One region of the Brevibacillus sp. MER 51 genome, then DNA from elsewhere that is predicted to be linked to it. Evidence: riboswitches for the same ligand, from Rfam matches in the RefSeq annotation. Region 1 holds a riboswitch; each other region holds the start of a gene.

Region 1 (2,270 bases):
GTCTAAAGACGATGCTCGGACGGTCCAAGCGGTGCATAATCTTGGTCACATTTTAGGGATTCCGGTTCCTCATCGAATTGAAGCGTTTGACAACTCCAACATTCAAGGAACAGAGCCTGTGTCTGCGATGATTGTCTTTACAGACGGGCGCCCTGACAAAAAGGAATACCGCAAATTCAAGATCAAAACCGTCGAAGGACCAGATGATTACGGCTCCATGCGAGAAGTCGTTCGGCGACGTTATTCTCGCTTGCTAAAAGAAAACCAGCCAATGCCCGACTTGATTGTGATTGATGGTGGAAAAGGCCAAATCAGTGCGGCTATGGACGTTCTGGAAAACGAGCTGGGTCTTTATATTCCCGTCTGTGGACTCGCGAAAGACGAGAAGCACCGTACTGCTCAGCTCATGTACGGAGATCCGCCAGAGCCTGTGAATCTTAGACGTGACAGCTATGAGTTTTATTTGTTGCAGCGCATCCAAGACGAAGTCCACCGTTTTGTTATTACGTTCCATAGACAATCCCGGACCAAAACGATGCTCTCGTCGCAATTGGATGAGATCCCGGGTATCGGTGAAAAGCGGCGCAAGCTGTTGTTCTCTCATTTTGGCTCTTTGAAGAAAATGCGCGAGGCGACCGTCGAAGACTTCCGCCAATTAGGGATCGGCGACAAGCTGGCAAAAGAAATCATCGGGCATCTGCGCAAGCTCGATACTTAGCAAATGTAACTTTTGGAGTAACCTTTAAAAAGGAATTGATCCATTTTTAGACTCATGATATAATCCGATTCAAACAGAATAGTTAGCCTCACTTCCATTATGGAGTGAGGTAGAGGCGCGAAAACCAAGAGTACCACCCTGAGATCGGGTATCTGTGAAGGGGACGGGAAAGGGGAATTCGCCGAAGTGTGGAGGGAAACCCGCTTTTCTCCATGCTGGGTCTGCGTTGAACAAATGCAGGACTGTCATCTGCACAATGACCAATTGTCAGATGGAGAGCTATCTCACGGTGTGTCAATGTGAGTTTTGATGGTGATGACTGTCAATCTTCGTTGTCCGCGTGTATTGGGAGGGAGGAACCGGTATGTCGAAACAGTAGGCAGCGGCAGGTCTTATTCCTTGTCGGTGCCTTTTTTGTAAAATAAAAATGCAAGACTTTTCCTTATAGAGAAAATAGTGAAAAACCATACGATACGAGATAAATACCAACATTGGATATGAGAAAAAGGGAGAGAAGCCGCATGGGGTTGATCGTGCAGAAATACGGAGGCACCTCTGTAGGTACCATTGAGCGAATTTTACGAGTTGCGGATCGAATTATCAGCTACAAAGAGGAAGGACATGATGTGGTAGTCGTTGTCTCTGCGATGGGGAAATCTACTGACGTATTGGTAGACATGGCCAAGCAGATTAGCGCATACCCATCCGAGCGTGAAATGGATATGCTGCTGACCACGGGGGAGCAAGTATCGATCGCGCTTTTGTCGATGGCCTTGCATACAAAAGGCTACGACGCTATTTCTCTTACGGGCTGGCAAGCTGGAATCACCACGGAGGCGATTCACGGAAGAGCGCGGATCAAGCAGATTGATCCCGAGCGGATTCAATCCGAGCTCGGACGCGGTCGTGTGGTCATCGTGGCAGGATTCCAAGGGATCAGTGACGAAGGTGAAATTACGACGCTCGGCCGCGGTGGATCGGATACATCTGCGGTTACACTTGCAGCGAGCTTGAACGCTGAGAAATGCGAAATCTTTACAGACGTTTCCGGGGTGTATACAGCTGATCCACGAATGGTTCCAGCTGCGAGCAAGCTGGATACGATCTCGTATGATGAGATGCTGGAGCTGGCGAACCTCGGTGCAGGGGTTCTTCATCCTAGGTCAGTAGAGGCTGCGAAAAAATACAAGGTAAGGCTGGTCGTCCGCTCTAGCTTTACTGCCGAAGAGGGTACGTACGTTGAGGAGGTTGCCAACATGGAAACAGGTAGAGTAGTAAGTGGAGTTGCACATGATGAAGATGTAGCCAAAATCACGGTTGTCGGCATGCCTGCCAAGGTCGGGACGCTCTCCCGTCTGTTCAATACGCTGGCAGACAACCAGGTGAACGTCGATATTATTATCCAAAGCTCTTATGATGCGACTGTTACGAATATTTCTTTTACAGTTGCAGCGGATGACCTGAAAAAAGCACTGGATACGCTGGACAGAAACAAAAACGAGCTTGGTTTTGAAAAAGTCGATTTCGAGGAAAGCTTGACCAAAGTATCCAT
Region 2 (2,270 bases), on a different contig from region 1:
CGCCGAAAGCATAGGCAGTGCCACGTTCAAAATCATTCTGCGCTTGTGAAATCTGTTCTTGCTGTACTGGGAGGGTCAGAAATGAAGCGGGGCGGATCGGTTCAAATGGTTGGAGAAAGTCATGATTGCGCAGCCGAAGCTCTAGGAGCTCGGCTGCGTCTTGTTGGTGGAGAGGCCGTAAGAGAATCTCGTCCGTATGTAGTGTCATGAGATCAATCCTCCTGAAAAAGTTGGATTGATAGTATAGCATGTGCCAGACTATTTGGGAAACAACGATTATCCGAGCAATTCAGCAAACGATACCCCAAATGCTTTGCAAGTTTCCACTTCTTTTGCAGTAGGAGAAAGCTCGATTTTCAATCCTTCCATTGGTGTTTCTGCTCCCCGTTCGCTCGCCTTTTTCAGCAAAATATCAACTGCTGCACCGACATGCTCATAAGCGGAGTCGCAAGAGCCAAAAGCAACAACCTTTTTCCCGCTAAGGTCAATATCGTCCATTTCCTCATAAAAATCCATGCATTCATCTGGGAGTTCGCCGTCGCCCCATGTGTAGGCGCCAAGCAAGATTCCGTCGTAAGCCTCGAGTTCTTTTGCGTTTGCATCCATCACTTCTTTTATCTCCAGCTCAGCACCAGTGGAACGAATACCTTCTGCAATTGCTTCAGCAATTTCCTGTGTATTCCCTGTCATGCTCGCGTAAACCATCAAAATGCTCATAAAACGTAAACCCTCCAATTGGATAATGAGTATCATTCTCAATAAATAAAATAATGAAAATGAGAATCGTTGTCAATAACTTTTTTCTTATTGCCACGTTTCATTGATTTTGGTAGAGTTAAATAAAATTATAATAATGTACTCTAAATAGAGGTGCGCCGAAGAAGAGTAAGTCTTTTCGCAATCTGCCAGGGGGCAGGAGAAGGAAGAAAGGCTAAAGCGCCGAAGCTTATGCTATGCCCCTACGTAGCACAGGCTGGGGTGTCTCATGAAAAATGAACATCCTGTCACAAGGGACCTTACGTCTTTTTGTGGAGCGCTATTTATGATTTGCTTCTGTAGTATCAAGAGCAATGAGATAGCGAATGCACTCATTGCTTTTTTTGATTTACCATGCTGTTATTTTGAGGAGGATGTAACAATGAATATGATGGATGCCAACGAAATTATCGCGTTTATCCAAAAAAGCGAAAAGAAAACACCCGTGAAAGTATATGTGAAAGGGAACCTGGAGGGAATCGACTTCGGTGCGAGCTCCAAAGCTTTCATTACTGGTCCTACTGGTGTTGTTTTTGGTGAGTGGAAAGAGATTGAGCCAGTGCTCGCTGCTAACGCAGACAAAATTGAAGATTATGTAGTAGAGAGTGACCGTCGCAACTCCGCCATTCCATTGCTGGATACAAAAGGGATTCAAGCGCGTATTGAGCCAGGCGCAATTATCCGTGACCAAGTGACAATTGGTAACAACGCGGTCATCATGATGGGTGCTTCCATTAACATCGGTGCAGTTATCGGTGAAGGTACAATGATCGACATGAATGTTGTAGTAGGTGGACGTGGAACTATCGGGAAAAACTGCCACATCGGTGCGGGATCGGTTATCGCGGGCGTTATCGAGCCGCCGTCTGCACAGCCAGTTGTTGTCGAAGATGATGTTGTCATCGGAGCAAATGCAGTCATTCTGGAAGGTGTACGCGTAGGAAAAGGTGCTGTCGTTGCAGCAGGCGCTGTCGTCATTGAAGATGTACCTCCATACGTAGTAGTTGCGGGAACGCCTGCACGTGTGATCAAGCAAATCGATGAAAAAACTCGTTCCAAGACAGAGATCAAGCAGGAGCTACGTCAGCTGTAAGGGAGAGAGTGCACATGGACTGGCGTTCGCTCGATGAACAATATATCGTCTCCTCTTACAAAAGACTTCCGATTGCCATAGACAAAGGCGAAGGAAATTACTTGTACGATACGAACGGGAAGAGTTATCTCGACTTGTTTACCGGACTCGCGGTAAACGTTTTGGGGCATTCTCATCCGCGCATTGTACAGGCTCTGCGTGAGCAGGGAGAGCGCTTCTTGCATATTTCCAATGTATTTTTAAACAAGCCGGCTATTCGTTTAGCCGAGCGTTTGGTTGCGAACAGCATCAGCGGTAAGGTGTTTTTCACCAACTCTGGTGCAGAGGCCACAGAGTCTGCCATCAAGCTGATTCACAAATGGACAAAAAACGAGGGAGCTGGTCGTGAGGGCATCGTTGTCTTGCGCAACAGCTTTCATGG
Region 3 (2,270 bases), on a different contig from region 1:
TCAAACGTTCGCGCAACTGCAAAAGAGACACAGCATACTCCTCATCCATAGGTAGCGGAGCGGTTAGCTTGTATGTTTGCAAAAAGGATGACAGCCATTCCTGGTTCTCCAGACGATTTTCCCAACGACCAGAACCGCGCCAATCCCTCCAATCACTATTTAAAAAATCGATACAAAGCCAGTCCATGGCATCATCTCTCCTGACGAAACCCTTCATTTTTCTCTCTTGTATGACCATACAGGATATGGTAATCTCTATTTGTAACCACCATAATTAAATTAACTGGTTACACACTCGTTTCTTACTGTTATTATAGCGTTTCATCAATCTGTTTCACAGACGAGGAGGAAGCGTATGAATCGGAAGGAATTGCTTTTGCACGGATGGGAATGTGCGTATGAGAAGGAAGACTGGTATCCCCCCTTAAAAGAAGTGCTTTCCGGAGTATCAGCAGCGGAGGCTAGCTGGCGCCCTGTAGGAGAAGCAGCTAACACAATCTGGGAAAACGTCAGTCATCTTCTTTATTACAAAGAACGTCTGTTGCATCGTCTTTTGGACACCGAATTTCATGGCTCTGCCGAGACGAACGATGATACCTTCACCCCATCCGGCGGTCCTGATGACGAAGACGCTTGGCAAGCTACCCTTTTGCGAATGGAAAGCGTCCATCGCAACATTCATGAACAGCTTTCCTTGCTGACGGATGAAGAGCTAAACGAGAAGGCTACCTATACACCGATTTACCAAAACGTCATGAGTCTTGTCTTGCATGATGCGTTTCATACGGGACAAATTGTCCAAATTCGCAAGCTGCAAGGCTCTTGGCCTGCCAGACGCTCATTTGAATAACAAAATTTCACATTGATTAATCCCGAACAATCCTTTATATTTGATGAATCACATAATTTCATACATGTTATCCTCATCTTTCACGGTGAGGATAGAGGTCGCGGCTTTTATATCATCCTGTACGAGATTCAGAGAAAATCAATGACTCCAGGTAAGGAAAATCCGCCGAAGCCCATATCGCGTCTCTGTGCGATTGGGTTGGGGCTGTACTCGAAAGGGGCAGAACTGTCACGTTTGCACGCCAAGCAAACGTGGTGAGCTATCTTCAGTGAAGGCTTGGTGGGGATTGGATGATACCGCCCTATGCCATTTTTTGGCTATGGCGGTTTTTTAATTTCCGACCTTCCTTCTCAAAAATCAAGAAAGGTCGTGCAAGCAGCTTATGTCACAAAATCAATTGCAACGTGGTTTAAAAGCCCGACACCTGACGATGATCGCCATTGGCGGGTCGATTGGGACGGGATTGTTTCTCGCGAGCGGGGGCTCGATTCACTCTGCCGGACCAGGTGGAGCGTTAGTCGCCTATCTCGCTATTAGTATCATGGTTTACTTTTTAATGACCAGCTTGGGGGAAATGGCGGCCTTCATGCCTGTTTCCGGTTCATTTTCGACGTATGCCACACGGTTCGTCGATCCATCTCTCGGCTTTGCTCTCGGTTGGAACTACTGGTACAACTGGGCCATTACCATTGCCGTCGAGCTGTCAGCTTCCGCACTTATTATGAAATATTGGTTCCCAGATACCCCAGCGATAGTGTGGAGCGCTTTGTTCCTCGGATTGCTGTTCGCCTTGAATCTCCTGTCTGTGAAAGCCTATGGAGAATCTGAATATTGGTTTGCCTTGATTAAAGTAGTAACGGTTATCATCTTTATTATTGTCGGTGTGTTGATGATTTTTGGCATTATGGGTGGTCAAGCAGTTGGCTTCCAAAACTTCACCAAAGGCGACGCGCCATTCAATGGCGGCTTCATGGCCCTGCTCGGTGTCTTTATGATTGCCGGATTCTCTTTCCAAGGGACGGAGCTGGTTGGTGTCGCAGCTGGAGAGAGCGAAGACCCTGCCCGCAACATTCCGAAGGCCATCCGTCAAATTTTTTGGCGCATCCTGCTCTTCTACATCCTCGCTATTTTGATCATCGGGTTGTTGGTTCCATACGATAATCCAAATCTGATCAGTGGCGACCTGACGGATATTGCGATCAGTCCGTTTACGATTGTATTTGAAAATGCCGGATTTGCTTTTGCAGCATCCGTCATGAATGCCGTTATTCTCACGTCTGTATTGTCTGCTGGTAACTCTGGCATGTACGCCTCTACACGCATGCTGTGGAACTTGGCGAAGGAAGGAAAAGCACCAAAATGGTTCGCAAAAGTAACAAGTAATGGCGTACCTATCAATGCCTTGATCTTGACTGCGCTC

What was found. A riboswitch is a leader RNA that binds a small molecule or an ion and turns the genes downstream of it on or off. The one in region 1 is predicted to bind lysine.
Region 2: linked by a shared signal. The riboswitch ahead of dapD (2,3,4,5-tetrahydropyridine-2,6-dicarboxylate N-acetyltransferase) and the one ahead of M3630_RS06560 (aspartate kinase) in region 1 are both predicted to bind lysine.
Region 3: linked by a shared signal. The riboswitch ahead of M3630_RS27330 (amino acid permease) and the one ahead of M3630_RS06560 (aspartate kinase) in region 1 are both predicted to bind lysine.

What each region holds. Positions count from the first base shown of each region.
Region 1 covers NZ_JAMAUS010000002.1:478,239-480,508, reverse strand. Annotated here, with positions in the region: gene uvrC (excinuclease ABC subunit UvrC) at 1-718, shown strand, start outside; lysine riboswitch at 821-1,008, shown strand; gene M3630_RS06560 (aspartate kinase) at 1,240-2,270, shown strand, end outside.
Region 2 covers NZ_JAMAUS010000005.1:340,166-342,435, reverse strand. Annotated here, with positions in the region: gene M3630_RS13820 (GNAT family N-acetyltransferase) at 1-208, opposite strand, end outside; gene M3630_RS13815 (flavodoxin) at 277-717, opposite strand; lysine riboswitch at 858-1,047, shown strand; gene dapD (2,3,4,5-tetrahydropyridine-2,6-dicarboxylate N-acetyltransferase) at 1,139-1,849, shown strand; gene M3630_RS13805 (aspartate aminotransferase family protein) at 1,864-2,270, shown strand, end outside.
Region 3 covers NZ_JAMAUS010000021.1:4,469-6,738, reverse strand. Annotated here, with positions in the region: gene M3630_RS27340 (CGNR zinc finger domain-containing protein) at 1-187, opposite strand, end outside; gene M3630_RS27335 (DinB family protein) at 356-850, shown strand; lysine riboswitch at 935-1,120, shown strand; gene M3630_RS27330 (amino acid permease) at 1,233-2,270, shown strand, end outside.